Regions from separate parts of the Streptomyces sp. NPDC020884 genome, predicted to be linked through region 3. Evidence: riboswitches for the same ligand, from Rfam matches in the RefSeq annotation. Region 3 holds a riboswitch; each other region holds the start of a gene.
What was found. Region 3 has a riboswitch for thiamine pyrophosphate ahead of ACH4UK_RS07295 (thiamine ABC transporter substrate binding subunit). Riboswitches for the same ligand answer to the same signal wherever they lie in the genome.

Region 1 (9,849 bases), on a different contig from region 3:
TGTCGCTGAAGGAGAGGAACGGCCGGTCGACCTTCACCTCGAAGCCCGCCTCCTCCAGGGTGCCGCGCGCCTCGTCGACGTCCCGGCCGGTGACGTCCGGGACGTCCAGCATCCGGGGGCCCTTGGAGACGGTCAGCTGGATCGTGTCGCCCTCGGCGGCCTCGGCGCCCCCTTCGGGCGACTGCTCGGCGACGTCCCCCTCGACCTCGGCGGAGTGGATCCGGCCGGGCAGCACCTCGGCCTTCAGCCCCTCGGCCGCCAGCTCGGCGGTGGCGTCCTCGGCCGAGAGACCGGTGACATCGGGGACGTCCACGGGGGCGCCCTTGCTGACGACGAGCGCCACGGCCGTGTCCGGGTTGCGGTCCGTGCCCGCGCGGGGATCCGTCCGGATCACCTCGCCGCGGGCCACGTCCTCGCTGAACTCCCTGGTCACCATCCCGGGGGCCAGGCCCACCTTCTTCAGGGAACGCCGGGCGTCCGCGAGGGCTTTGCCCACGACATCGGGCACCCGCACGATCTCCGGGCCCCGCGAGACGACGAGCTTCACCGAGCCGTTGCCCCGGATCCGATCGCCCGACGCGGGGTCGCTGCTCACGACCGAGCCCCGCTCGACGCTGTCGCTGAAGACCCGGTCCACGCCCTTCAGCCCCAGCCCCCGGTCCGAGAGCCGCTGCTCGGCGGCCTGCTGGGTCTGGCCCAGCAGCGAGGGCACCTGGGTGAACTGGCCGGAGTTGATGTACCAGACGCCCGTTCCGATGCCCAGCGTCAGCAGGACGGCGGTGAGGATCGTGATGAGCTTGCGGTGCGGTCCGCCGAACGGCCCGCGCCGGCCGGTCCCGCGTCGGTTCGCGGGTCCCGTCGGGGGCATCTCCAGGCGGCTGGTGCGGTGCACGACACCGCCGTCGTCGCCATCGGCCACTGGAAGGGCCCGCGGGATCACGCTCGTCCGGTCGTCCGCGCCGTCGTGCGCGTCGGACAGCGCCTGCGGCGGCACGGCGTCCAGCTCGGCGTCGGTCAGCGCGGTGCGCGCCTCACGGGCCTCGGCCAGCAGCAGCACCGCGTCGTGCGGACGCACCTCGGGATTGCGGGCGGTCGCGCTCGCCACCAGGCTGTCCAGCGCGACCGGGAGACCCGGCACGGCGGCGGACGGGGCCGGGACGTCGGTGTTGAGGTGCCGGTAGATGACCTGGGCGGCGTTCTCGCCGGTGTGCGGCTTGGCGCCGGTCAGCATCTCGTACAGCACGACCCCGCAGGCGTACACATCGCTGCGGGTGTCGGCGGTGCCGTGCTCGATCTGCTCGGGGGCCAGGTAGGAGACCGTGCCCAGCAGGGAGCCGGTGGTGTCGGTGGCCGTGCCGACCGCTCTGACCAGGCCGAAGTCGGCGACCTTCACCCGGCCGTCGTCCCCTATCAGGACGTTCTCCGGCTTCATGTCGCGGTGCACGAACCCCGCCCGGTGCGCGGCGCCGAGCGCGGCGAGGACCGGCTCCAGGATGTCCAGCGCCGCCCGGGGCTGGAGGGCCCCGCGCTCGCGCAGCACGTCGCGCAGGGTGCAGCCCGCCACATACTCCATCGCGAGATAGACGTACGCGCCCTGGGCGCCCTGGTCGAAGACCGCGACGACGTTGGGGTGGGCGAGGCGGGCCACCGACTTGGCCTCACGGATGAAGCGCTCGACGAACGAGACGTCGGTGGCGAGCGCCGGGTGCATCACCTTGAGGGCGAGCACCCGGTCCAGGCGGGTGTCCACGGCCCGGTAGACCGTGGCCATCCCGCCGACGGCGATGCGCGCCTCTATGCGATACCGGCCGTCGAGCAGCTGCCCGACGAGAGGGTCCTGGAGGGTCGTGTCCACCCCGAGAGTCTACGAGCCGCCACCGACACCCCGGACGGGCCGGGGCGTTCCCGGGGCCGTTCTGCAGCCGATCCGTGACAGGGACACGCCCAGGTGGCGAGCCCGTGCGGCGGCTCAGAACGCCGGCCGCTCCGGATCGAACGCCGCCCGCCCGGCCACCGGGGACGAGGCCTCGGCGAAGTGGCGGCGCGGAATCCGGCCCGCCCGGTACGCGAGCCGCCCGCCCTCGACCGCGTGACGCATCGCCGCGGCCATCAGTTCCGGCTCCTGCGCCCGGGTCACCGCCGAGGCGAGCATCACAGCCGCGCACCCCAGCTCCATCGCCTGCGCCGCGTCCGAGGCCGTCCCGGCGCCCGCGTCCAGGATCACCGGCACCCCGGCCCGCTCGACGATCAGCTCGAAGTTGTGCGGGTTGCGGATGCCGAGCCCGGAGCCGATGGGGGAGCCGAGGGGCATGATCGCCGCGCACCCCACGTCCTCCAGCTTCCGCGCCAGGATCGGGTCGTCGTTGGTGTAGGGCAGCACGACGAACCCGTCGTCGACCAGCGTCTCCGCCGCGTCCAGCAGCTCGATGGGGTCGGGCAGCAGGGTCCGCTCGTCGGCGATCACCTCCAGCTTCACCCAGTCGGTGCCGAGCGCCTCCCGGGCCAGCCGGGCGGTCAGCACCGCCTCACCCGCGGTGAAGCAGCCCGCGGTGTTCGGCAGGACGTGGATGGAGAGCCGCTCCAGCACCGAGAGCACCGAACCCTGCACGGTCGGGTCCAGCCGGCGCATCGCGACCGTGGTCAGCTCGGTGCCGGAGGCGATCAGCGAGCGCTCCAGCACCTCCAGGCCGGGGGCCCCGCCGGTGCCCATGATCAGCCGGGATCCGAACGTGGCGGGCCCCAGCGTGAAGACGTCGTCCGACATGGTCAGCCTCCCTGTACGGCGGTCAGGACCTCGACGCGGTCGCCCTCGCCGAGTGCGGTGGCGGCCCACTGGCCGCGCGGGACGACGCTCTCGTTGACGGCGGCGGCGACCCCGGAGCGGGCCGGGGTCAGGGTGGCCACGAGGGCGTCCAGGGCCGTCCCGGCGGGAACGACACGGGCTTCCCCGTTCACCGAGACGGAAACCGGGGCCCCGGAGGGGACGGGCTCGGAGCCGGGCTCGGGGACGGCGGGCTGCTGGGTCATACGGGCTGCTCCTGGAGTACGGGGGCGGCGGGTGCGAATCGGCCGGGCGCGAAGGGGCGGGCCGTCTCGGGCAGTTCGCCGGTGGTCAGGACGTCGGCCATCGCGTCCCCGGTGACGGGGGTCAGCAGGACGCCGTTGCGGTGGTGCCCGGTGGCGAGCAGCAGACCGGGCAGGGCGGTCGGGCCGAGCAGCGGGGCGTTGTCGGGGGTGGCCGGGCGCAGACCGGCCCGGGTCTCGGTGAGCGGCAGCTCGGTGATGCCGGGGACCAGCTCGTGGGCGTCGCGCAGCAGCTCGTACACCCCGCCGGCGGTGACCGTCGTGTCCCAGCCCATCTCCTCGCTGGTGGCGCCGACGACCAGCTCGCCGTTCTCCCGCGGCACGAGGTAGAGGTGGCCGCCCCGGACCACGGCGCGCACGGTGCGGCTGAGGAAGGGGGCGTACGCCGGTGGCACCGTGAGCCGGAGCACCTGGCCCTTGACCGGGCGGACCGGCGGCACGAGCTCCGGCGGGAGCCCCGCGAGCCGGCCGCTGAGGCTGCCCGCGGCGAGCACGACCTGATCGGCCGCGAACTCCCTGCCGTCGCCGAGCAGCGCCCCGGCTGCCCGGCCCCCGGTGACGGTGAGCCGGTCCGCGGTCGTCCGGCGGAACGCGACCCCGGCCCGCTCGCACGCGGACAGCAGCGCCGCGGCGAGGCGACGCGGGTCCACCTGGTGGTCGCCGTCGACCCGCAGGCCGCCCCGCACGCCCGGGGCCAGCATCGGCTCCAGGCGGCGGCACTCGCGGCCGTTCAGCCAGACCGACTCCAGGCCCGAACGCTCCTGGAGGGCGTGCAGCTCGCGCAGATGGGCCCGGTCGTCGGAGTCGAGCGCGACGGCGAGCGTGCCACAGGTGCGAAAGCCGGTCTCCCGGCCGCTCGCCTCCTCCAGCTCGGCCACGAACGCCGGATAGCGGGCGGCGGAAGCGAGGTTGAGCCCGAGCAGCATCTGCTCGCCGTAGTGCAGCTCGGTGACGGCGGCCAGCATGCCCGCCGCGACCTGCGCGGCGCCGCCGCCCGGTGCGGGGTCCGCCACCGTGACGCGCAGCCCGCGCTGGGCGGCCCGCCACGCGGTGACCAGGCCGATGATGCCGCCCCCGATGACGAGGACGTCGGATCCGGAGTTTCTCCCCGAGACGCGCATGGGTGTCCAGCCCCTCCCTTCGCCGGCATGACCCGGATCAGGTTCGTACGGTCGGAGGCCGTCCAGCCTCCCTCTCAGCCCGGTGCGTCCGGGCTCCCGCGAGTGTTCTACCGTGGCCACCCTAAACCCACCCGCCCACGGCCCGTGGGCGGCCGGCCAAGGGAGCAGCCACCGTGGCCCGTTCACTCGACGGACTCGTCCTCTCGCCCGTCGCCGACCAGGCCCCCGGCCAGGTCGGCACCCGCACCCGCTTCACCTACCACGAGCGGGACGGCCGGATCTGGGCCGAGTACGCGGGCGGCGACGTGGTCCGCGGCCACCTCGTCGGCACCCGCGAGGGGGACGCGCTGGACTTCCGCTACGTCCAGCTCAAGCAGGACGGAACGACCTCGTCCGGGCACTGCCTCTCCACGGTGCTCGACCTCGCTGACGGCCGGGTGCGGCTGGCGGAGCGGTGGGCCTGGGAGTCCCAGGAGGGCAGCGGAACCAGCGTGGTCGAGGAAGTATCTATCTGACCCTACGTCAGATGAATAGACTGGTCCGCGTGAGCGAGCAGACGCGGCAGCGGACGGCACGGCAGGGGACACGGCACGCCGTGATCGTCGGAGCGGGCATGGCGGGCGTGCAGAGCGCCGTGGCCCTGCGCGAGGCGGGCTTCACCGGGCCCGTCACCCTGATCGGCGCCGAGCCCCACCAGCCCTACGACCGCCCCCCGCTGTCCAAGGCCGTGCTGCTGGGCAAGGCCGAGGACTCCGCCTTCGACATCGACTTCGAGGCGCTGGACATCACCCTGCGCCTCGGCCTGGACGTCATCGCCCTGCGCGCCGCCGACCATGTCCTGGACACCGCCGACGGGCCGGTCCCCTACGACGTCCTGGTCCTCGCGACCGGCGCGGAGCCCCTCACCCTGCCCGGCACCGAAGGCGTGCCCGGCGTCCATCTGCTGCGCACCCTCGACGACGCCGCCCGGCTGCGGCCCGTCCTGGACCGGCAGCACGACGTGGTCGTCGTCGGGGCCGGCTGGATCGGCGCGGAGTTCGCCACCGCGGCCCGCGCCGCCGGCTGCGCGGTCACCGTCGTCGAGGCCGCCGCCCGCCCGCTCGCGGGCGCCCTGCCCGCCGAGGTGGCCGCCCCCATGGCCGCCTGGTACGCCGACAGCGGCGCCGAACTCCTCACCGGGGCCCGGGTCGACCGGGTCGAGGAAGGGGCCGTGATCCTCGCGGACGGCCGCGCCCTGCCCGCCGGAGCCGTGGTCGTCGGCATCGGCGCGCGCCCCGCCACCGGCTGGCTGGCCGGCTCCGGGATCGCGCTCGGCCCGGACGGCTCGGTCACCGCGGACAGCGCGCTCGGCGCCTCCCTGCCCGATGTGTACGCGGTCGGGGACTGCGCCTCCTTCCCCTCCGCCCGCTACGGAACGCGCCTGCTCGTCCACCACTGGGACAACGCCCTCCAGGGCCCGCGCACCGTGGCCGCCGCGATCATGGCCGCCCAGGACGGCGGACCGCTCCCCGTCTACGACCCCGTCCCGTACTTCTGGTCCGAGCAGTTCGGCCGCTTCGTGCAGTACGCCGGCCACCACGCGCACGCCGACACCCTGCTGTGGCGCGGCGACGGGGCGGACGCCGCCTGGTCGGTGTGCTGGCTGCGCGACGGCGCGCTGGTCGCCGTGCTCGCCGTGGGCCGCCCGCGCGACCTCGCCCAGGGCCGCAGGCTCATCGGGTCGGGGGCCGCTCTCGACCCGGAGAAGGTGGCCGACCCCGCCGTACCGCTGAAGTCCGCCGCCCTGTGACGGCCCCGGCAGCCGCCGGACCGACCCCCGTACGGTCGGCCCGGCTACCGGCTGTCGGTCCGGGATGGCACGCTTGTCCTCGTGACCGAGATTGACGCAAAGACCGATGCTCTCGTCCCCGCCTGGCTCCACCTCCCCGACATCGCGGAAAAGCTCGATGTCGAGGTGACGCGTGTACGGCAGCTGGTCCGGGATGGCCAGCTCATCGCCGTGCGCCGTGGTGAGAAGCGGACGCTCCAGGTGCCCGCCGCCTTCATCGACGGCGACAAGGTGGTCAAGGGCCTTGCCGGCACCCTGACCCTCCTGAGGGACGACGGCTATTCCGACGAAGAGATGCTGGAGTGGCTCTTCACTCCCGACCCGACCCTGCCCGGCACCCCCGCGCAGGCGCTGAGCGAGAATCGCGGTACGGAGGTGAAGCGCCGCGCCCAGGCGCTCGCCGTCTGACCGACACGACAGGAAGCGGAGCACGGGCCGCCCGGCGCGGCCCGTGCACCGTCACGACCCCGGGGGAGTTCCACTTATGTCCACGCCTCGCGAGCAACTGTCCGACGCCCGGCTCTATCTGTGCACGGACGCGCGTAAGCGGCAGGGGGACCTCCCCGCGTTCCTGGACGCCGTGCTGTCCGGCGGTGTCGACATCGTCCAGCTCCGGGACAAGGGCATGGAGGCCGGAGAGGAGCTGGAGCACCTCGCGGTCTTCGCCGACGCCTGCCGTCGGCACGGCAAGCTCCTCGCGGTGAACGACCGCGCCGACGTCGCCCACGCCATCGGCGCCGACGTCCTGCACCTCGGTCAGGGCGACCTGCCGGTCCCCGCCGCCCGCGCGATCATCGGCGCCGACCGGCTGATCGGCCGCTCCACCCACGCCGAGGCCGAGGTCGACGCCGCCGTCGTCCAGGACGGCGTGGACTACTTCTGCACCGGCCCCTGCTGGCCCACCCCCACCAAGCCCGGCCGCCATGCCCCCGGCCTCGACCTCGTGCGCTATGCCGCCGCCCTCGGCGGACCGCGGCCCTGGTTCGCGATCGGCGGGATCGACGCGGGCAATCTGGACCAGGTGCTGGACGCCGGAGCCCGCCGCGTCGTCGTCGTCCGGGCCATCACCGAGGCCGACGATCCGGCCGCCGCCAGCGCCGAGCTGGCCCGGCGCGTGAGGGCGCACACGCTCTGAATCCTCCGGCGTGCTGACGCGGGACATCTCGGGCTCCTGTCCGAGGGATGGACAACAGTCCGGCAAAATCGGACAAATCTTCCCGCTCTGGTTGGGGGAGTGTCCACCCCCTGGTTAATCTCCCCTTATGGCTCTTGGCACACCCTCCACCAGGACGGATCACGCGCGTACGGTGCGTGACCTGCTGGCGACTGGCAAAACGTCGTACTCCTTCGAGTTCTGGGCGCCCAAGACCGAAAAAGGTGAGCGGAACCTCTGGAACGCACTGCGCCGGGTCGAGGCGGTCCGCCCGAGCTTCGTCTCCGTGACGTACGGCGCCGGCGGCTCCACCCGCGCCGGAACGGTCCGGGCCACGCAGCAGATCGCCGCCGACTCCACGCTCATCCCGGTCGCCCACCTGACCGCGGTGAACCACTCGGTCGCCGAGCTGCGCAACATGGTCGGGCAGTACGCCGACGCGGGCATCAGGAACATCCTCGCGGTGCGCGGCGACCCGCCGGGCGACCCGATGGGCGCGTGGGTGGAGCACCCGCAGGGCGTGAAGTACGCCGCCGACCTCGTCCGTCTCATCAAGGAATCGGGCGACTTCTGCGTCGGCGTCGCGGCATTTCCTGAAATGCACCCACGGTCGTCCGACTGGGAGACGGACATCGGTCATTTCGTGGACAAGTGCCGGGCGGGCGCGGATTACGCGATCACCCAGATGTTCTTCCGCCCGGAGGACTATCTCCGGATGCGTGACCGTGTCGTCGCTGCGGGTTGCGAAACGCCGGTGATTCCCGAGGTCATGCCTCTCACCAGCGTGAAGCAACTGGAAAAGTTCTCCCAGCTCAGCAACGCGACCGTGCCCGCGTCGTTGAAAGAACGCATCCTCGCAGCCAAGGACGATCCAGCCGCTGTACGCTCCATTGGCATCGAGTTCGCAACGGAGTTCTGCGCGAAGCTGCTGTCCGAGGGTGTGCCCGGACTGCACTTCATCACGCTCAACAACTCGACGGCTACGCTGGAAATCTACGAAAAACTCGGACTGCACAAGCAGTCGTGACCGGCTGTACCCGCCGCCGACGCGGCTGCGGCCGAAGGAGGGGGCGGGCGTGGGCTGGACGGTCCTCTACATCGCATTCGGTCTGGTGGCCCTGTGGCTGCTCGGCGAGGTACTGCTTCAGTACAAGGCGCGACTGCGGTGGCGGCTCCTCGCCTTCGGCGGATTCCTCGGTGTGGTGGTCGGGGTGCTGCTGGCCTCCGTTCCGGTCATCGTCGTCGGGACGCTCGCCTTCGCCACCGGCCAGACCTTCGTGACGCTGTCCTTCCGACGCGGCTTCTCCACCGGCTGGGCCATAGGGGGCAGCCCGGGGGAGAGCCGTCGACGCAGGGGCGGCGGGAGTGCCGCCATGAAGGAACCCACGCTGGAGGTCTCGGACCTGGAGGTCGCCGCCCCCGGCTACGACCAGCCCCCGTCCGCCCCGCCCGCGCCGTCCGTCTACGAACCGCAGCCGCTCCCCGAGGACACCGGCCAGTACGGCGTGTACGGGCACACCGGCTACGACCCGAACGGCAACGCGGGCCCGGACCACGGCCAGGAGGCCGACCCCTCGGCCCAGCCGCAGTACGCCGCGTACGACCCGTACACCGGCTACGCGCAGCAGCCGGCCCAGGACCCCTACGCCGGAACGTACGACTACGGCACCGGCCAGCAGAGCTACGCCGCCTACTCCGACCCGTACATCGGCACCACCAACGGAGCCCCCTCCTACGACGCCTACGGCAACGGCTACGACAGCCAGGGCGGCCAGCAGAGCTACGCCGACCCCTACGCCCAGAACTACGGCGCACCGGCATACGGCGCGGACACCCCGCCCGGCGGCGTCTGGGTTCCGCAGCAGCGCGACGCCGAGCAGTACCCCCCGATGCCGCCGGACCAGCCCGTCCAGCCCGCTCCGTACGGCAACGACAACGGCTACGACACCGGCCAGAACGAGCAGTACCGCTACTGAGACCGCACCGCGCGGATCAGCGGGAGCCGCGGAAGCCGTCGCCCTCCACGACGAGTCCGGCCACCAGCGTCCCCGACATCCCGGCGTGCGCGAGCCCGCCGCCCGGATGCGACCAGCCGCCCGCGAGATACAGCCCCGGCAGCCGGGTCAGATTGCCCGGGTGCAGATACGCGCCGTCCGCCCCCGCCAGCGCGGGCGGCGGCACCGCGCCGCCCTCGGCCCCCGTCCCGTCCTCGGTCTCCGCGGGGGTGCGGACCTCGGTGTGCAGGATCCGCTCCCGCAGCCCGGGAACGGCCGCGGCGGCCCGTCCCACCAGGACGTCGGCGAACCGCTGCCGCACCTCCGCGTCCCGCCAGTCGACCGGTCCCTGCGGAGCCACCGTCGCGGTGAGCGTCACCGCCTCGTGCTCCGCGTCCGGCCGGGTCGCCGGATCGTCCGGACGCAGCACCGTCGTCGTCGGGTGCGCCGCGACGCGGCCCCCGAACACCGCCTCCTGCTCCGCCGCCCCGTCGGCGCTGTGCACCACGGTCCGGTGCACCGCAGCCGCCTCCCGGGCCCCGCGCAGCGACAGCAGCACGGTGAACCGCCCCGTCGCACCCGCGCCGGAGCCCGTCCGGACCGTCACCTCGCCCGCGCCCCCCGGCTGCAGACCCGGCACTAGCCCCGGACGCGGCCGGACCCCGAGCA
Region 2 (9,849 bases), on a different contig from region 3:
GAGGAACCGTTCCAGCTCGGCCCGGCGCACCACCGTGCCGGTGGGGTTGTTGGGGTTGCAGACGAAGATCAGCCGGGTCCGGTCGGTGATCGCGTCCGCCATCGCGTCGAGGTCGTGCACATCGCCCTCGGTCAGCGGGACCTTGACCGAGGTCGCGCCGCTGACCTGGGTGATGATCGGGTACGCCTCGAAGGAGCGCCAGGCGTAGATGACCTCGTCGCCGGGTCCGGAGGTGGCCTGGAGCAGCTGCTGGGCCACGCCCACCGACCCGGTTCCGGTGGCGAGATGCGCGAGGGGCACACCGAAACGGTCGGCCAGCTCGTTCATCAGACCGGTGCACGCCATGTCCGGGTAGCGGTTGAAGTTGCCCGCGGCGGCGACCGCCGACTCCAGCACTCCGGGCAACGGCGGATAGGGATTCTCGTTGGAGGACAGCTTGTACGCGACCGGTCCACCGGCCGCCGCCGGCTTCCCCGGCACATAGGCGGGAACGCCGTCCAGCTCGGCGCGCAGCTTGGGGCTCTTCTCGCTCACCGCAGGTCCTCCTCGACCGTCCGTCCACAGCAATACTGCTCACCTTATGAGGATTGGGCCTCCCTGCGAATGGCCCGAGCGGGAAATCGACCACAGTGCCCGGGAATGGACCCCCGCACGGGGCCGGTCCGAGGGCTCTGCCCGGGGGAGCACGTGCCGTTCCGGCGCGCGCCGGTGGCTCACGCCGTGGCGCGCGTCCCCCGAAGTGGTGAGTTGAGACCTCTTCGAGACATCGCACATACAGCAGGCTGCCACCCGCCAGCACCTGAACCACGTCTGCAATGGCGCCCAACTACCTTTCATTGAAAGGACTTTGATAGGCAATGACCTTGCAGAAACGTGCCTGTCAACGTGCGCAGATGCGACCGGACCGACCCCCCCTCGGAGCCCTACTATCGGCTCGCCATGACAGCAGCAGGGAAGCACCAGGTGAGCCGGACGGAGACACCCCGGCGCAGCGGCCGGCCAGGACGGGCGGGGATCCGTGATGTGGCCGCCGCGGCCGGAGTCTCGATCACGACCGTCTCCGACGCGCTCAACGGCAAGGGCAGGCTCCCGGACGCCACCCGCCGCCATGTCCGCGAAGTCGCCGAGCGCCTGGGCTACCGCCCGTCCGCCGCGGCCCGAACCCTCCGTACGGGCAAATCGGGCCTGATCGGCCTGACCGTGACCACGTACGGGAATGAACCTTTCACCTTCACCGAATTCGCGTACTTCGCGGAGATGGCGAGAGCCGCGACCTCCGCGGCGCTCGCCCGCGGCTACGCCCTCGTCATCCTCCCCGCCACCTCCCGGCACGACGTCTGGTCGAACGTCGCGCTCGACGGGACCGTCGTCATCGACCCTTCCGACCAGGACCCGGTCGTCACCGAACTCGTCCGCCAGGGACTGCCCGTAGTCTCGGACGGCCGCCCGGCCGGGACGCTCCCCGTCACCGCCTGGGTCGACAACGACCACCGGGCCGCCGTGCTCGACCTCCTCGACCATCTCGCCGCCGCCGGAGCCCGCCGTATCGGCCTGCTGACCGGCAACACCACCGACACGTACACCCGGCTGTCCACCACCGCCTACCTCCACTGGTGCGAGCGGGTCGGCCAGGATCCCGTCTACGAGTCCTACCCGGCCCACGACCCCTGCGCGGGGGCGGTCGCCGCCGATCGGTTGCTCGCCCGCCCGGACCGCCCCGACGCGGTCTACGGGCTCTTCGACCCCAATGGGACCGATCTCCTCGCGGCCGCCCGCCGCTACGGGCTGCGGGTCCCCGAGGACCTGCTGCTGGTCTGCTGCAGCGAGTCCACCGTGTACGCGGCCACCGAGCCGCCCATCACGACGCTCTCGCTGAAGCCCCGCCGCATCGGCACGGCCGTCGTCCAGCTCCTCATCGACGCCATCGAAGGGGTCGAACACGACGGCCCCGTGGAGCAGGTCATACCGACGGAGCTCATCGTCCGGACCTCCTCGCAACGCCGTCCACCGCGCACCACGGTCAGCGCGCCGCGCTCCCCCAGCGGGGATTGATCGACTCTTTTCGGACCAATCGACCGGTGAACCGTGCGTGCGCCCGGATTCACCACCCCTGGTGCGTCACACAGATCGATCCGCATTCCTATGATGGGCGCACGACACCGCGGACCACCTCTACCAGGCAGGGCCCGTCAGGTGTACGGCGGCGCGACGGTGGTGGAGGGGTCGATGACTCAGGGGGCCGGTCAGGAACCCGTGGTGCGGACGGCGACGTTGCGTGACTTCCGGGTTCCGCCGTATGCGCAAACACCCGTGCCACCGCAGGCGCGGGTGGCACCTCCTTCCTCGGTGCCGCCACGTGCGCCGGCGCCGAGCACACCCACGCCGCCCCGGCTGCCGCATCCCGGCAACGCCGTCGTGGGCGGCGCGGAGCCGGCGGGCTACACACCGACCGAGCGGGACCTCCCGGTCATCCGCCGCGGCGACACGGTCCAGGTGCAGGCCGTCTCCGAGCCGCACCCCGAGCCCGAGGACGGCCGCGGCCCGCTCTTCGTCGTCGGCGACGTCCACGGCTATCTGGACGAGCTGCTGGCCGCCCTCGGCGAGCAGGGCCTGATCGACGCCGACGGCAACTGGGCCGCGGGCAACGCCCGGCTGTGGTTCCTCGGCGACTTCACCGACCGCGGCCCGGACGGCATCGGGGTCATCGACCTCGTCATGCGGCTCTCCGCCGAGGCGGCGGCGGCCGGCGGCTACTGCAAGGCCCTGATGGGCAACCACGAACTGCTGCTGCTCGGCGCCAAGCGGTTCGCCGACACCCCCGTCAACTCCGGGGCCGGCACCGCCACCTTCCAGGCCGCCTGGCTGCTCAACGGCGGCCAGAAGACCGACATGGAGCGCCTCCAGGACGTCCACCTCCAGTGGATGTCCCGGCTCGACGCGGTCGTCGAGGAGGACGGGCATCTGCTGATGCACTCCGACACGACGGCCTACCTCGACTACGGGTCCACCATCGAGGACGTCAACGACACGATCACAGCCATTCTCACGCGTAACGACGCGGACGAGTGCTGGGACCTCTTCCGCAAGCTCACCAAGCGGTTCGCCTTCCGGGACGAGGGCGGCGCCGACGCGGTGCGCGAGCTGATGACGACGTACGGCGGACAGCGCGTCGTCCATGGTCACAGCCCTATTCCGTACCTGCTGGGCGAGGTCGGCACGGAGGACGGCGAGGACAGCTCGGGGCCCGTGGTCAACGGCCCGCACGTGTACGCGGACGGCCTCGCCATCGCCATGGACGGCGGAGTGACCATGGCCGGAAAGCTGCTGGTCGTCCAACTGCCTCTGCATGACTGACCGTCGGCGGGGAAGGCGCTTCAGGTTCCGCCTGCGCCGACCCCGCTGATCACCGGGCCCGTCACCGGGCCCAATTCCGGAAACACCCTGTCACCCCGTGCCGTGAGCGCTCTACCATCGGCGTATCAGTGGCAGGCTCTCCTCCGTTTCCGCCCGATCGCCCGGTCCACGCGGGCAGCCGGGCACCGACGGAGCATCGGGGGATGCAGATGACAAGCGCTCCGCACCTGCTGGCCGAGGACGGACCCGAGTACGAGCGGATCCTGAGCGACGCACTGCGCCACGCTCACGAACGCCCGGACCTGGAGGGCGTCGGGGACCGGCTCAACACCGAACAGCTGCGCACCATGGCGCTCAGCGCCACGGCGCTGATCACGGCGGCCGCGGCCACCGAGTACGAGCACTACGTCAAGGCCCGGGGCGAGCTGCGCCGGGCGCCGACCGCCGAAGGAACCGACGAAGCCCCGGCCCTGGACGGGCCGCAGAGCACGGCGGCCGGATCGGGCGCCGGCATAGGCGCGGTCGTCACGGTCCTGACCCCGCTGCTGGCCGGCACCGCGGCCGTCATCTTCCTGCTCGTCGGCTACCTGCTCAAGGCGGTCAGCCCGTCGGTGGCCTTCGGCGACTCCATGGTGACGGCCGGGTGGTTCTTCGCGGCGGTCGCCGCCGCGGCGATCCTGGTCGCGGCCGTGGGGCTGCTCGTCACCGCGCTCCGCAACAGCGCGACGTCGCTGGCCGCCGAGCACGAGGAACAGGAACTTCCGGAAGAGGTCGCACGGGCCAGGGAGGCCTGGCGTCACGCCCTGCTGGAGCGCGGCATCCTCCCGTTCCTGCGGGACGCCCTGGCCGACCCCACCGCCGGGCCCGCCGCGCGGACCCCGCACCGTTCGCCCAACCGGATCCCCAAGGTCGGGTACAGCAGGCCGGACTTCTCCGGTCCGGACGACGGCCCGGCGGCCGGCCCCCGGCCGACCTTCACCAGCCCCGACTTCACGAGCCCGGACTTCGGCGGCCCCGAGCACCATCCGGACTGAGGTCCGGCGGGGTCCCGGCGTCCTCCCCTTCCGGGCTTCCCCTTCCGGCCGCGTCCGCCTCCGGACACACCGCGGGCCGGGGCGGCAAGTGCCGCGCCCGGCCCGGGGGACGCTCCGGTCGGACCGGAGCGGTGGATCAGATGGCGTGCGGAGCCAGCTTCGGGTTGACGCCGTGCTCGTTCGTCTCCGGCTTGCCCTCCGAGGCGAGGAAGACGATCAGGATGATCGTGCCGACCAGCGGGACGAGCGCGATGAAGAACCACCAGCCCGAGCGGCCGGTGTCGTGCAGACGGCGGACGACGACCGCCAGCGACGGGACGATCACCGCGGCGAGGTAGAGGTAGTACGGGATCTGCGTGTCGATCGCCGTGCCGACGACCGACAGCACCACGCCGATGATGAAGTTGAAGAGCACGAACATCCAGTACTCCTTGCGGCGCGCGCGTCCGCTGAAGCCTGCGTAGTTCTTGAGTACGTCCAGGTACCAGTTCACTGTGATTCCCTCCCCGGCCCCCGTTTCGAGGGGGGCACCAAATTCAGCCAAGCAAGCCGGAAAGTAAGCCACAGATAAGGAAAGGGTCAAGCGCTGGTGAGCTGAGGACCAAACGTACATACAGCTGCCACACGACTGTGTCCATACTGTCGCTTAATAAGGCGGTCAATCACGCCAAAGTGCAGCTAAACGGCCCGAGTTACTCATAAGGAACAGAACACCCCTGGCCGCCGGGGACGGCCGGCGGCCAGGGGTCGGGGCGGACGGTCAGTCGGCGATGGGCAGGTAGACCCGGTTGCCGGCGGCCGCGAACTCCTTCGACTTGGCGGCCATGCCCTCCTCGATCTCCTCCTGAGAACCGCCGTGCTGACGCCGGATGTCCTGGGAGATCTTCATCGAGCAGAACTTCGGCCCGCACATCGAGCAGAAGTGGGCCGTCTTCGCCGGTTCGGCGGGCAGCGTCTCGTCGTGGAACTCCCGCGCCGTGTCCGGATCGAGGGCCAGATTGAACTGGTCCTCCCAGCGGAACTCGAACCGCGCGTCGGAGAGGGCGTCGTCCCACTCCTGCGCGCCCGGGTGCCCCTTGGCGAGGTCGGCCGCGTGGGCGGCGATCTTGTAGGTGATGACACCCGTCTTCACGTCGTCCCGGTTGGGCAGCCCCAGGTGCTCCTTGGGCGTGACGTAGCAGAGCATCGCCGTACCCCACCAAGCGATCATCGCAGCGCCGATACCGGAGGTGATGTGGTCATAGGCGGGCGCGACGTCCGTGGTCAGCGGGCCGAGCGTGTAGAACGGCGCCTCCTCGCAGATCTCCTGCTGGAGGTCGATGTTCTCCTTGATCTTGTGCATCGGGACATGCCCGGGGCCCTCGATCATGGTCTGGACGCCGAACCGCTTGGCGATCGAGTTCAACTCGCCCAGCGTGCGCAGCTCGGCGAACTGCGCCTCGTCGTTGGCGTCCGCGATCGAACCGGGACGCAACCCGTCACCCAGGGAGTAGGTGACGTCGTACGCCGCGAGGATCTCGCAGAGCTCCTCGAAGTGCTCGTAGAGGAACGACTCCTTGTGGTGCGCGAGACACCAGGCCGCCATGATCGAGCCGCCGCGCGAGACGATTCCGGTCTTGCGACGGGCCGTCAGCGGGACGTACGGCAGGCGCACTCCGGCGTGCACCGTCATGTAGTCCACGCCCTGCTCGGCCTGCTCGATGACGGTGTCCTTGTAGATCTCCCAGGTCAGCTCCTCGGCCCGGCCGTCGACCTTCTCCAGGGCCTGGTAGAGCGGAACGGTGCCGATCGGCACGGGGGAGTTGCGCAGCACCCATTCGCGGGTGGCGTGGATGTTGCGGCCGGTGGACAGGTCCATGACCGTGTCCGCGCCCCACTTGGTCGCCCAGGTCATCTTGTCCACCTCCTCCTCGATGGAGGAGGTGACGGCCGAGTTGCCGATGTTGGCGTTGACCTTCACCAGGAACCGCTTACCGATGATCATCGGCTCGATCTCGGGGTGGTTGACGTTGGCCGGCAGCACGGCCCGGCCCTCCGCGATCTCCTCGCGGACGACCTCGGCCTCGACGTTCTCCCGGATCGCCACGTACTCCATCTCCGGGGTGATCTCCCCCCGTCGGGCGTACGCGAGCTGGGTGACGGGACGGCCGTCGCGGCTGCGGCGCGGCTGGCGCGGGCGGCCGGGGAACACGGCGTCGAGGTTGCGCAGTCCGCCGCGCGGCGAGGTGTGCTTGAGCCCGTCGTCCTCGGGGCGGGCCGGACGGCCCGCGTACTCCTCGGTGTCGCCGCGGGCGATGATCCAGTTCTCCCGCAGGGGCGCGAGGCCGCGGCGGACATCGGTGTCGATGGAGGGATCGGTGTACGGCCCCGACGTGTCGTACAGCGTCACGTCCTTGCCGTTGGTGAGGTGCACCTGTCGGACCGGCACCCGGAGGTCCGGGCGCGAGCCCTGGACGTACCCCTTGTGCCAGCCGATGGACTTCCCGGCCTCGTCGTTCCGGATCCCGTCGTCCGGCGTCGTGCCGTTCGGCGTTCCGTCGTTCTGTTTCGAGGCAGGCGTGCGTGCGTCCGCTGTGGTCATGAGACCTACTCCCTACGCCGGCATTACCCGGTAACAGGTTCGGCGGTCGGCGCAGCGTTTCCCGTACGGATGTACGGCGATCAGCGCCCTCTCAGCCCGGTGCTCCGAGCTCCCGCGTGTGCAAAGGTGCCTCCACGCTAGCGTCCTTTCCGGCGAGCTGACCAGAGGGCCCTCCCATTCTTGCGATGATCGCCCCGTGACCTCCCCCCAGAGCGACCCCGCTCCCCAGCCGCCCCAGGGCCACACTCACGGCCACACCCACAGCCACGGACCGGCCGCCCCGGTCTCCCGGCACCTGCGCAAGGTCATCGCCGCCGTGCTGATTCCGTTCGCGACGGCGGTCGTCGTCGGTCTGATCGCGTTCTGGCCCGGCGGCGCGCCCGACCACGAGCGCACCGGCGTCGGATTCGACCGGCAGACCCAGGACGGCAAGGTCGTCCAGGTCGTCAACGTCGACTGCGCGGACGTCAACGCCGCGCAGGTGCCCCCGACCGGCGACACCTCCACGCCCTCGGGCCGGGAGGCCGTCAACGAGCAGGAGGGGGAGTGCGCGAAGGCCACCATCGAGGTGACCAGCGGCGACGACAAGGGCCGCAGGTTCGTCGAGGTGGTCCAGCCGGACGCGCCCCGACAGCTGAGCGAGGGTCAGGGCGTGGTCGTGGCGTACGCCCCCGACGCGCCCCGCGACCTCCAGTACTCCGTGACGGACGTGGACCGGAAGCTTCCGATGGCGCTGCTGGCGGGGATCTTCGCGCTGGCGGTGGTCCTGGTGGGCCGGCTCCGCGGGCTGATGGCGCTGGTGGCGCTGGTCGTGTCGTTCGCCGTTCTGACCCTGTTCATCCTGCCCGCGATCCTGCAGGGCTCGAATCCGCTGGTCGTGGCGGTGATCGGGGCCAGCGCGATCATGCTGGCGGCCCTCTACCTGTGCCACGGGGTGACGGCCCGGACATCGGTCGCGGTCGTCGGCACGCTGATCTCACTGCTGCTGATCGGGCTGCTGGGCTCCCTGTTCATCGGCTGGGCGAGCCTGAGCGGCAACACCGACGACAACACCGGCCTCATCCACGGCCTCTACCCGGACATCGATATGAGCGGTCTGCTGCTGGCCGGCATCATCATCGGTTCGCTCGGCGTGCTCGACGATGTGACGGTCACCCAGACCTCCGCGGTCTGGGAACTGCACCAGGCGGACCCGGAGATGGGTTGGAAGGGGCTGTACCGGGCAGGGATCCGGATCGGAAGGGACCACATCGCCTCGGTGGTCAACACCCTGGTGCTGGCGTACGCGGGCGCGGCGCTGCCGCTGCTGCTGCTCTTCTCCATCGCCCAGAGCAGTGTGGGGACGGTGGCCAACAGCGAGCTGGTCGCCGAGGAGATCGTCCGCACGCTGGTCGGGTCGATCGGCCTGGTCGCCTCGGTGCCGGTGACCACGGCACTCGCCGCGCTGGTCGTCTCCGCGGACCGCCCGGGGCCCGGTGGCGCATCGGCGGCTACGGCCGCACCCGCGCGGACCGGCCGGGGCCGCCGCCGCAAGACGGGCTGACGGGCCGCCACGAGCACCCCGGTCAGCCGGCGTTCTGCTCCTCGGCGAGGATGCGGCCGAGCGCATCCTCCAGGTTCCCGTCGAAGTCACCCAGCGTGTGCTCCTGACCGAGCGGCACGAGCTTGTCCGTCCGGTCGAGGAACGCCACCAGCGGCGCCGTCCCTGCCCGGAACAGCGCACGGTCCGCGCCGACCTGGAGCCGGATGTGCACATCGCCGAGGCCCTCGGGCTCGGTCGGCCCGATGTGCACGTCTCCGTCGCCGCTCGGGCTGTTGAGCCCGTCCAGCAGCAGTTCGCGACCGAACGCCCAGGTCACAGGGGCATCGCCGGGCAGGTGGAACGTCATCCGGATGGCGTACGGATCGCCGACCTCGTACCGGAGCTCCACCGGAATACGGAACGAGAGCTCCTCGGAGACGAGGAAGCTCATCATGACCTCTGCTTGAACCGACTCGCGCATCGTTCAACCCCGCAGTAGATGAAACTGGCCAGGAATGATCCCCCATGGCCCTATTGACGCCATCGTGGTGCACGCGATAGCAGATCACAAGGAGTGATTTTTCAGATACTGATAGAGAACACGAACGAACGCAAGAGGCTGGCGACTTCGCCACGTAGCTGTTCGACTGCGGGCAGCAACCGTTCTTCGCGGTCCAGGGGTACGGAAATGGCCATCGCCGCAATGGTGGCACCGGCCGTGACGGGGATCGCGGCGCACACGGTGCCCAGTGCGTACTCCTGGCGTTCGATGACCGGTTCACCTCGTCGGAGGGTTCGCAGCCGCTCCAGGAGTGTGGCGCGATCTCGCACTGAGTAACGGGTGAGCGGGCGCACGGGGTGCCGGTCGAGGTGGTCCTCGCGGGCCCTCTCGTCGAGTTGGGCGAGCAGACACTGGCCGATCGCATGCGCGTGACCGGTCTCCCGGAACGAGGCCCACTCCTCCACGGCCGGAGTGTCGGGGGCGTCCGCGACCGCGATGAGCTCGATCTCGCCGTCGCAGTAGACGGCGCAGTACACCGGGGCGCCGATGGCGTCCCGCCAGTGGCCGAGGGAGTCGGCGACGGTGGCGGGGCGCGGTGGCCTCCTGAGCGCCGACGCGGCGGTCAGGTTCTCGGCGGCCGCGCCGAAGAGGAAGACGCCGTTCTCGCGGCGGAGATAGCCCTCATGGGTGAGAGTGCGCAGCAAGTGGTACGCGGTCGGCAGCGGAAGCCCCGCCTCACGTGCCAGTTGCTTGGCGGGCGCCCCGTTCCGATGGGCGCCCACAGCCTCCAGCAGCCTCAACGCCCGCTGAACCGAACCGATCAACGTCGGGACAGCGGTACTCGATGCCGTGGTCA
Region 3 (9,849 bases):
GTGCGCCGCGCCGAGAAGGAGCTCGACGACACCACCGCGAAGTACGTCGCGCAGGTGGACGAGCTGCTCAAGCACAAGGAAGCCGAGCTGCTCGAAGTCTGATGAACGACTCTTCCTGGGGTGCCCCGCAAGGAGCCGGTTACTGGGGCACGCCCGAGATGAGGGCTGCCCCGGCGGGTCCTGCCCACGATGTGCATGGCGCCCAGCAGACTCGGCCCATGCCCAACGTGCCGGACGTTCCCGACGCAGGTAGAGACGCAGCCGACCGCGACGACCGGGACAGGGATGCCGCTCACGTCAGCGGCCCCCTGTTCCGTGACGAGATGCCGCAGGAGCCCATGTCCACCCCGCTGCCGCCCCCGCCGCAGAAGAAGCGTGCGGGGCGTGATCTGCGCGCCGCCATAGGGGTCGGCGTGGGTCTCGGCGCCGTCATCGTCGCGTCGCTGTTCATCGTGAAGGCCGTCTTCATCGGCGTGATAGTGGTCGCCGTCGTCGTCGGCCTCTGGGAGCTCACCTCCCGCCTCCAGGAACGCAAGGGCATCAAGGCGCCCCTGGTCCCGCTGGCCGTCGGCGGAGCCGCGATGGTCATCGCCGGCTACGCCCGGGGTCCCGAGGGAGCCTGGATCGCGATGGCCCTGACCGCCCTCGCGGTGCTGGTGTGGCGGATGACCGAGCCGCCGGACGGCTATCTCAAGGACGTCACCGCCGGAGTCTTCGCGGCGTTCTACGTCCCCTTCCTGGCCACCTTCGTCGCCCTGCTGCTGACGGCGGACGACGGGTCGTGGCGGGTGCTGACCTTCCTCGTCCTCACGGTGGTCAGCGACACCGGGGCGTACGCGGTCGGCTGGCGCTTCGGCAAGCACAAGCTCGCCCCGCGCATCAGCCCCGGCAAGACCCGTGAGGGCCTGCTCGGGGCGGTCGCCTTCGCGATGGTCGCCGGCGCGCTCTGCATGGAGTTCCTGATCGACGGCGGCGCCTGGTGGCAGGGTCTGCTGCTCGGCCTCGCGGTCGCGGCCAGCGCCACCCTCGGCGATCTCGGCGAGTCCATGATCAAGCGGGACCTCGGGATCAAGGACATGGGCACGCTGCTCCCCGGCCACGGCGGCATCATGGACCGGCTGGACTCGCTCCTGCCGACCGCGCCGGTCGTGTGGCTGCTCCTGGTGCTGTTCGTCGGCTCCGGCTGAGCGCCTCGGCACCACGAAACACCGTCCCACCTGCACGTTTTACGAGTGAGGGTCCGTTGTCCACAGGGCGGCGGGCCCTCACCCGTCTGTCTGCGACACTGGATGAACCATGCCTAAGCCCGGAGAACTCACTTTCGTCGCGCCCCGCGGAGCCAAGAAGCCCCCGCGGCACCTCGCCGACCTCACGCCCGCCGAGCGCAAGGAAGCGGTCGCCGCGACCGGTGAGAAGCCGTTCCGCGCCCAGCAGCTCTCGCAGCACTACTTCGCGCGGTACGCGCACGACCCGGCGGAGTGGACCAACATCCCGGCGGCCGCGCGGGAGAAGCTCGCCGAGGCGCTGTTCCCCGACCTGATGTCCGTGATCCGGCACATCAGCTGCGACGACGACACCACGCGCAAGACGCTGTGGAAACTGCACGACGGGACGCTCGTCGAGTCCGTCCTGATGCGCTATCCCGACCGCGTCACGATGTGTATCTCCTCGCAGGCCGGCTGCGGAATGAACTGTCCCTTCTGCGCCACCGGACAGGCCGGCCTCGACCGCAATCTGTCGACCGCCGAGATCGTGCACCAGATCGTCGACGGCATGCGCGCGCTGCGCGACGGCGAGGTGCCCGGCGGGCCCGCGCGGCTGTCCAACATCGTCTTCATGGGCATGGGCGAGCCGCTCGCCAACTACAACCGCGTCGTCGGAGCGATCCGCCGGCTCACCGACCCGGAGCCGGATGGCCTCGGTCTGTCGCAGCGCGGGATCACCGTCTCCACCGTGGGCCTCGTCCCGGCCATGCTGCGCTTCGCCGACGAGGGCTTCAAGTGCCGTCTCGCCGTCTCGCTGCACGCCCCGGACGACGAGCTGCGCGACACTCTGGTCCCCGTCAACACCCGGTGGAACGTCCGCGAGGTGCTGGACGCCGCCTGGGAGTACGCGGAGAAGTCCGGCCGCCGGATCTCCATCGAGTACGCCCTGATCCGGGACATCAACGACCAGGCCTGGCGCGGCGACCGGCTCGGCCGGCTGCTCAAGGGCAAGCGGGTGCACGTCAACCTGATCCCGCTGAACCCCACGCCCGGCTCCCAGTGGACCGCCTCGCGGCCCGAGGACGAGAAGGCGTTCGTCGAGGCCATCGCGGCCCACGGCGTGCCCGTCACCGTCCGGGACACCCGTGGTCAGGAGATCGACGGGGCCTGTGGTCAGCTGGCGGCCTCCGAGCGTTAGCCTCTCCCGGGCGGGCGGCCGAAAACCGCCGGTGTAGCCTGGGCCCGAAATCAACTTCATATTCCGACAGGGGAGCGCCACAGCGCTGAGAGTGCGGCACCAAGGACAGGTTGGCCGCAGACCCTCTGAACCTCGCCCGGGTCATTCCGGGTAGGAAGTTCGGACCTTACTCAAGCTGTTGCGCCCTGCCCGCTTCCGGTTCGCCGGACAGCGGGCGGGGCCGCGTCTCTTCCTGGTCACCTCCAGGAGGAATCACATGAACACCACCACGAAGTACGCGGCGACCGCGCTCGCCGCCGCTCTGGGCGTCTCCGTGCTCGCGGGCTGCGGCGACGACGGCCCGTCGGGCTCCGGGGCGTCCAAGGGCAGCGGCTCCAAGACCGTGACCCTGGTCAGCCACGACTCCTTCAACGCCTCGGACAAGGTGCTGAAGGCGTTCACCGAGGAGACCGGCTACAAGGTCGAGATCCTCAAGAGCGGCGACGCCGGGGCCGCGCTCAACCAGGAGATCCTGACCAAGGGCTCCCCGCGCGGCGACGTCTTCTTCGGCGTCGACAACACCCTGCTCTCCCGCGCCCTCGACAACGGTCTGTTCACCGCGTACGAGGCCAAGGGCCTGGACGGGGTCGCGGCGGACACGCAGACGGACGACAAGCACCGGGTCACGCCCGTCGACACCGGTGACATCTGCGTCAACTACGACAAGAAGTACTTCGCCGACAAGAAGCTCGCGCCGCCGAAGACCTTCGAGGACCTGCTCGAGCCCGCGTACAAGAACCTCCTCGTCACCGAGAACGCCGCCAGCTCCTCGCCCGGTCTCGGCTTCCTCCTCGGCACCGTCGCCACCCAGGGCGAGGACGGCTACGAGACGTACTGGAAGAAGCTGAAGGCCAACGGCGTCAAGGTCGTCGACGGCTGGGAGCAGGCGTACAACGAGGAGTTCTCCGGCTCCGCCGGCGGCAAGAAGGCCAACGCGGACCGGCCGCTCGTCGTCAGCTACGCCTCCAGCCCGCCCGTCGAGGTGCTCTACGCCGACCCGCAGCCCAAGGAGGCCCCCACCGGAGTCGCCACCGGCACCTGCTTCCGGCAGACCGAGTACGCCGGACTGCTGACCGGGGCGAAGAACGAGGCGGGCGGCAAGGCGCTGCTGGACTTCCTGATCAGCAAGACGTTCCAGGAGGACATGCCGCTCACCATGTTCGTGAACCCGGTCGTGAAGGACGCCGAGCTGCCGGAGCTGTTCACGAAGCACGGCGAGACCGTCGAGACGCCTGCCACCGTCGCGCCCGAGAAGATCACCGCCAACCGTGAGCAGTGGATCCAGTCGTGGCAGTCGCTGGTCCTGAAGTAGGGCCCAAGGAGAAGACCGCCCGCCCCGCGCCGCCCGTCCGGGGGGCCGGGCGGCGCGGGACCGCGGTGCGGCTCGGCCTGATGGCCGTGCCCGTCGCGTTCTTCGTGGTGTTCTTCGCCTATCCCGTGACCGCGATCGTCGGCCGGGGCCTCAAGGCGGGCGGCGACTGGCAGTTCGGGCGGATCGGCGAGGTGCTGGCCCGCCCGGACATCCTGGACGTCCTCTGGTTCACCACCTGGCAGGCCCTCGCCTCGACCGCGCTCACCCTGCTGATCGCCCTGCCCGGGGCGTATGTCTTCGCCCGGTTCGACTTCCCCGGCAAGCAGGTGCTGCGGGCGGTCGTCACGGTGCCGTTCGTGCTGCCGACCGTCGTCGTCGGGACCGCGTTCCTGGCGCTGCTCGGGCGCGGCGGGCTCCTCGACGAACTGTGGGGGGTCCGCCTCGACACCACGGTGTGGGCCATCCTGCTGGCCCACGTGTTCTTCAACTACGCCGTGGTCGTCCGGACGGTGGGCGGGCTCTGGTCCCAGCTGGACCCGCGCCAGGAGGAGGCCGCCCGGGTGCTCGGGGCCGGCCGGTTCGCCGCCTTCCGCCGGGTGACGCTGCCCGCCCTCGCCCCGGCCGTCGCCGCCGCCGCGCTGATGGTCTTCCTGTTCACCTTCACCTCCTTCGGCGTCGTGCAGATCCTCGGCGGTCCGGCCTACTCCACCCTCGAGGTGGAGATCTACCGGCAGACCGCGCAACTCCTTGATCTGCCGACGGCCGCCGTGCTGACCCTCGTGCAGTTCGCCGCGGTCGGCGCGATCCTCGCCGTGCACGCCGCGACCGTACGCCGCCGGGAGCGGGCGCTGAAGCTGGTCGACCCGGCCCAGACCTCCCGCCGGCCGCGTGGCGCCGGGCAGTGGGCGCTGCTCGGCGGGGTGCTGCTCACCGCGCTGCTGCTGATCCTGCTGCCGCTCGGGGTGCTGGTGGAGCGTTCCTTCGACGGAGCAGCCGGAGCAGCCGGAGCAGCTGGAGCTGACGGATCCGGCGGATCAGGCGGTTACGGCTTCGGCTACTACCGGGCCCTCCAGTCGGCCGGGTCCGGCGGCTCCTCCACCTTCCTGGTCCCGCCGCTGGAGGCCGTCGGCAACTCCCTGCGGTACGCGCTCGTCGCGACGCTCATCGCGCTGGTCGTCGGCGGGCTCGCGGCGGCGGCCCTGACCCGCCGGGCCGGGCGGCTGGTCCGCGGCTTCGACGCGCTGCTGATGCTGCCGCTCGGGGTGTCCGCCGTCACCGTCGGCTTCGGCTTCCTGATCACCCTGGACGAGCCGCCGCTCGACCTGCGGACCTCCTGGATCCTGGTCCCGCTGGCCCAGGCGCTGGTCGGCGTCCCCTTCGTCGTACGGACCATGCTGCCCGTGCTGCGCGCGGTCGACGACCGGCTGCGGGAGGCCGCCGCCGTGCTGGGGGCCTCGCCGCTGCGTGCCTGGCGGGAGGTCGATCTGCCGCTGGTGCGGCGGGCGTTGCTGGTCGCGGCGGGCTTCGCCTTCGCCGTCTCCCTCGGGGAGTTCGGCGCGACGGTGTTCATCGCACGCCCCGACAACCCGACCCTGCCGGTGGCCGTGGCCCGGCTGCTGGGCCGGTCGGGGGAGCTCAACTACGGGCAGGCGATGGCGCTCAGCACGATTCTGATGCTGGTGTGCGCGGTGTCGCTGCTGCTCCTCGAACGTATCCGCACCGACCGATCCGGGGAGTTCTGAACGACATGCTGAGCTTGCAGTCAGCCACCGTGCGGTTCGGGAAGCGGACCGCGCTGGACGCCGTGGACCTGGAGGTCGCCGACCACCGGATCGTCTGCCTGCTCGGACCCAGCGGCAGCGGCAAGTCCACCCTGCTCCGGGCCGTCGCCGGGCTCCAGCCGATGGACGGCGGCCGGGTGCTGCTGGCGGGCCGGGACCAGGCGGGCGTCCCGGTGCACCGGCGCGGCCTCGGCCTGATGTTCCAGGACCACCAGCTCTTCCCGCACCGCGATGTCGGTGCCAACGTCGCCTTCGGGCTCCGGATGCACGGTGTCGGGCGGGCCGAGACCGGACACCGGGTCCGCGAACTGCTGGAGCTGGTCGGCCTGCCCGGGGCCGAACGCCGCGCGGTCGCCGCACTGTCCGGCGGCGAGCAGCAACGCGTCGCCCTGGCCCGCGCCCTCGCCCCGCGCCCGAAGCTCCTCATGCTGGACGAGCCGCTCGGCCAGCTCGACCGCAGCCTCCGCGAACGGCTCGTCGTCGAACTGCGGACGCTGTTCCAGGAGTTGGGTACGACGGTGCTGGCCGTCACACACGACCAGGGCGAGGCGTTCGCGCTCGCCGACCGGGTCGTCGTGATGCGGGACGGCCGGATCGCGCAGGAAGGGAGCCCGCTGGACGTCTGGCAGCGCCCCGCCTCCGCGTTCGTCGCCCGTTTCCTCGGCTTCGACAACGTCACCGCGGCGACGGTCACCGGATCGGCCGCCGCCACCGCCTGGGGCAAGGTCCCGGTGCCCGAGGGATCCCCGCAGGGCGAGGTCGATCTGCTGGTCCGGCCCGCCGGGGTCCTGATCGGCGCCCCCGAGGACGGCCTGCGCTGCACGGTCGGCGTCCGCACCTTCCGGGGGAACCATGTGACCGTACGCCTGATGCCCGAGAACGCGCCGGTGCTGGAGGCCGAGTGCGCGCTGCGGGACACCCCGGACGAGGGCGCGGTGGTGGGCGTCCGCTTCGACGCGGCGGAGACGGTGGTGCTGGCGGACTCCGGGCAGCCCTCAGGAGTCTGAGGGTCCCCGCAGTCGGCCCTTCGGTGGCCCGAGGCCCCCGCAGTCGGTCCCTCGGTGGCCGAGGTCCCCGCGGTCGGCTTTCAGGGACCCGAGGTCCCCGCCACCACCAGACCCAGTTCGTACGCGAGGATCACCGCCTGCGCCCGGTCCCGCAGCCCCATCTTCGCGAACAGCCGGTTGATATGGGTCTTCACCGTGTGGTCGGTGATCGTCAGCCGGTCGGCGATGTCCGCGTTGGACAGGCCCCGGGCGATCAGGACGAGCACCTCGGCCTCGCGCGTGGTCAATGCGTCGATCGAGCGCCGCGGGGGAGCGCTGACCCGCTGCCGGGTGAACTCCGCGATGAGCCGCCCGGTGATCTCGGGGGCCAGCAGGGCATGGCCGTCCGCCACCACCCGTACCGCGTGTAGCAGTTCGGGAAAGGTCGCGTCCTTCAGGAGGAAGCCGCTGGCCCCGGCGGTGAGGGCGTCGTAGACATACTCGTCCAGGCCGAACGTCGTCAGCATCAACGCCCTGGTCGCCCCGCTCGACGCCGAGACGATCTCGCGTGCCGCGTCGATGCCGCCGAGCCGGGGCATCCGGATGTCCAACAGCGCCACGTCGGGCCGCAGTTCGGCGGCGATCCGGATCGCCTGCTCGCCGTCCTCGGCCTCCCCGACCACCTCGATGTCGTCCTGGGTGTTCAGCAGACCGGAGAACGCCGTCCGCACGACCGCCTGGTCGTCGGCCACCAGCACCCGGATCACCACGGAAGTTCCGCCTCCACGAGAAATCCGCCGGCCGGACTCCGGCCGGTGGTGAGGGCCCCGCCGAGCAGGGCGGCCCGTTCGGCCATGCCCACCAGCCCGTGGCCCGGCCGTTCGGAGCCGCCGGACGGATCGGGGCCCGGCCCGTCGTCGGTCACCCGGACCGTCAACAGGCCCGGACCGTAGCGGAGTTCCACGACCGTGCGCGCACCCGGGGCGTGCCGCCGGGCGTTCGTCAGGGCCTCCTGGACGATCCGGTACGCCGACAGCTCCCAGGACGCGGGCAGCGGTGTCCGCTCGCCGGTGACCCGCAGTTCCGCCGCACCGCCCACCGCCCGGTGCTGGTCGAGGAGGTCGTCGAGACCGGCCAGCGAGGGCTGCGGGGCGGTGAGCGGAGCCGGTTCGGCCCCGTCGCCCGTCCGCAGCACCCCGAGCAGTCTGCGCAGCTCGGCCATCGAGGAGCGCGCCGTCCCCGCGATCTCCTGGAAGGCGTCCCGTGCCGGGGGCGAGAGGTCCGCGGTCGTGTACGTGGCGCTCTCGGCCCGGACCGCGATCACCGAGACCGAGTGCGCGATCATGTCGTGCAACTCCCTTGCTATCGCGGCTCGTTCCGCCTCGGCGGCCTGCCGCCGCTCCATCGCCAGCAGCCGGGACTGGGCGGCGGCCCGGGTGTGCCGGGTCTCCTCGCGCGCCCGCACCGCGTCCCCCGTGCTCACCGCGCCCAGGATCATCACGGTCAGCACCAGCGTCTCGGCGTACAGCCCCAGGCTGAACCGGTCGGCGCCCTGGAGCGCGGGCAGCCCGGGGGAGCCGTCCCGGGCCCACCGGTCGATGTGCACCAGATTGACGGTCAGCGCGGCCAGGGAACCGGCCAGCACGAGGACGGCCGGGTGCTGCACCCGGTGCCGCCCCAGGGTGTAGCAGCCGATCAGGGCACCGGCGATGGTCGCGAACGCCATGTTGCCGTCGGTCCCGAAACTGAGCAGGGCCGCGCCCACCGTCAGGAATCCCACGGCGGGCCACGCCGCCCGCAGCGCCAGCGAGGCCGTGCAGACCAGCACCCCGAACGTCGTCGCCGCCGAACCCGGTACGAGGACCAGCTCCACGACGGCGAACAGCGTCAGCGCGGCCCCGGTCAGCCAGGCGTACGAGGGCGCCGCCGCCCAGTGCCGCAGCCGCCTCCGCACCCTGCGGTCCGGCGGCGGCGGGGCGGCGGTGGCGACCGGGCGGTCCGGCGTGATGGTGCGCGTCATGGGGAGATTCTTCGTCACCCCGGGGACCGGCGCATCGGAGCACGGGTGGAATTCGCGGCGCCGTCTCATGCCACGGGTTGAGCCGGAGGACCGGACGGTGGTGTGACGATCCGTGAACGGTCCGTTCCTAGCCTCGGATCCATGGCCACGATCACGCTCCCCACCCCTCCCGACCGGCACCGGGAGCTCCCCGCGCTGCCTGCCGGAACCGCCTGGTGGACGTTCTGCGCGGCCACCGCCCTGGCGCTCGCCGCCTTCTCCTCGCTGGGCCCGCACCGGATCTGGGGAGCCGCCGCCGCACTCGGCTACACCGCCGCCGCGGTCCTCGCGGCAGCCGGACGGAGCCCCCGAACGGCCGGGGCGGTCGCCGTGGCCGGCGCGGTGCTGGTGCCCCTGGCCCTGCTTCTCGCCGCCGACCGGGCGCAGTTGGAGGTCGCCGTCGTCGCCCGCTCGGCGGAGCTCCTGCTCTCCGAGGGGACGCCGTACCCCGAACGGCCCGCGGCCCCCGAGGACTTCAACCCCTACCTCCCGGGCATGGCGTTCTTCGGGATCCCGGAGGCCGTGGCCGGACCGGGACCGCTCACCGATCCGCGCCTGTGGATGGGCGCGGCCTTCCTCGGCGCGTTCGCGCTCGCGCTTCCGGCGCGGTCCCGCCGCGCACCGCTGCGGTGGATCGCCGGCTGTCCGCTGGTGGCCCTGCCGCTCGCGGTCGGCGGGGTCGACCTGCCGGTGGCCGGGCTGATGTGCCTCGGGCTGGCGCAGGCGGGACGGGGCAGAGCGGGCCCGGCCGGGCTGGCCCTCGGCCTGGCCGCCGCCCTCAAGTGGACCGCGTGGCCGGCGGCGCCGGTGGCCCTCGCGCTGCTCGCCGCTGCCCGTGGGGGCGACGGCCGCCGGGGGAGCCGCGCCGCCCTGCGCTGCGGGCTCGTCACCCTGCTCACCGCCGCGGCGCTCGTCCTGCCCGCCGCACTGCGCGACCCGGGAGCCTTCCGGACCCATGTCGTCGACTTCCCCCTCGGGCTGACCGACGCCCTCTCGTCCGCCGCGAGCCCGCTCCCCGGCCATCTGCTCGCCACCCAGGTCCCCGGCGGCCGGACCCTGGCCCTCCTGCTGCTCGCGGTGAGCGCGCTACTCCTCGCCCTCTCCCTGCCGGTCCGGCCCCCGGCGACGGCGGCGGCCGCCGCCGGGCGGCTCGCGCTCGGGCTGCTCCTGGCCATCGCGTTCATGCCCGCGACCCGGTTCGGCTATCTGGTGCACCCACTGGTCCTCGTGGCCTGGGCCCTCGCCCGGCAGGCACCCGCCCACCCCCTC

Region 1: another riboswitch for thiamine pyrophosphate. It lies ahead of thiO (glycine oxidase ThiO); the one in region 3 lies ahead of ACH4UK_RS07295 (thiamine ABC transporter substrate binding subunit).
Region 2: another riboswitch for thiamine pyrophosphate. It lies ahead of thiC (phosphomethylpyrimidine synthase ThiC); the one in region 3 lies ahead of ACH4UK_RS07295 (thiamine ABC transporter substrate binding subunit).

Annotation. Positions count from the first base shown of each region.
Region 1 covers NZ_JBIRRY010000001.1:342,063-351,911, reverse strand. The annotation lists gene pknB (Stk1 family PASTA domain-containing Ser/Thr kinase) at 1-1,855, opposite strand, end outside; gene ACH4UK_RS01595 (thiazole synthase) at 1,970-2,764, opposite strand; gene thiS (sulfur carrier protein ThiS) at 2,767-3,027, opposite strand; gene thiO (glycine oxidase ThiO) at 3,024-4,205, opposite strand; TPP riboswitch at 4,203-4,315, opposite strand; gene ACH4UK_RS01580 (hypothetical protein) at 4,379-4,720, shown strand; gene ACH4UK_RS01575 (NAD(P)/FAD-dependent oxidoreductase) at 4,750-5,994, shown strand; gene ACH4UK_RS01570 (Rv2175c family DNA-binding protein) at 6,076-6,441, shown strand; gene thiE (thiamine phosphate synthase) at 6,518-7,168, shown strand; gene metF (methylenetetrahydrofolate reductase [NAD(P)H]) at 7,296-8,213, shown strand; gene ACH4UK_RS01555 (hypothetical protein) at 8,263-9,162, shown strand; gene ACH4UK_RS01550 (phytoene desaturase family protein) at 9,179-9,849, opposite strand, start outside.
Region 2 covers NZ_JBIRRY010000005.1:256,592-266,440, forward strand. The annotation lists gene hisC (histidinol-phosphate transaminase) at 1-534, opposite strand, end outside; gene ACH4UK_RS18020 (LacI family DNA-binding transcriptional regulator) at 940-2,052, shown strand; gene ACH4UK_RS18025 (metallophosphoesterase) at 2,212-3,354, shown strand; gene ACH4UK_RS18030 (hypothetical protein) at 3,558-4,388, shown strand; gene ACH4UK_RS18035 (DUF805 domain-containing protein) at 4,525-4,881, opposite strand; gene thiC (phosphomethylpyrimidine synthase ThiC) at 5,149-6,969, opposite strand; TPP riboswitch at 6,962-7,095, opposite strand; gene ACH4UK_RS18045 (YibE/F family protein) at 7,166-8,512, shown strand; gene ACH4UK_RS18050 (SsgA family sporulation/cell division regulator) at 8,535-8,972, opposite strand; gene ACH4UK_RS18055 (IclR family transcriptional regulator) at 9,074-9,849, opposite strand, start outside.
Region 3 covers NZ_JBIRRY010000002.1:97,251-107,099, reverse strand. The annotation lists gene frr (ribosome recycling factor) at 1-102, shown strand, start outside; gene ACH4UK_RS07305 (phosphatidate cytidylyltransferase) at 102-1,187, shown strand; gene rlmN (23S rRNA (adenine(2503)-C(2))-methyltransferase RlmN) at 1,297-2,403, shown strand; TPP riboswitch at 2,462-2,578, shown strand; gene ACH4UK_RS07295 (thiamine ABC transporter substrate binding subunit) at 2,660-3,754, shown strand; gene ACH4UK_RS07290 (ABC transporter permease) at 3,835-5,496, shown strand; gene ACH4UK_RS07285 (ABC transporter ATP-binding protein) at 5,502-6,542, shown strand; gene ACH4UK_RS07280 (response regulator) at 6,623-7,291, opposite strand; gene ACH4UK_RS07275 (sensor histidine kinase) at 7,285-8,541, opposite strand; gene ACH4UK_RS07270 (glycosyltransferase 87 family protein) at 8,683-9,849, shown strand, end outside.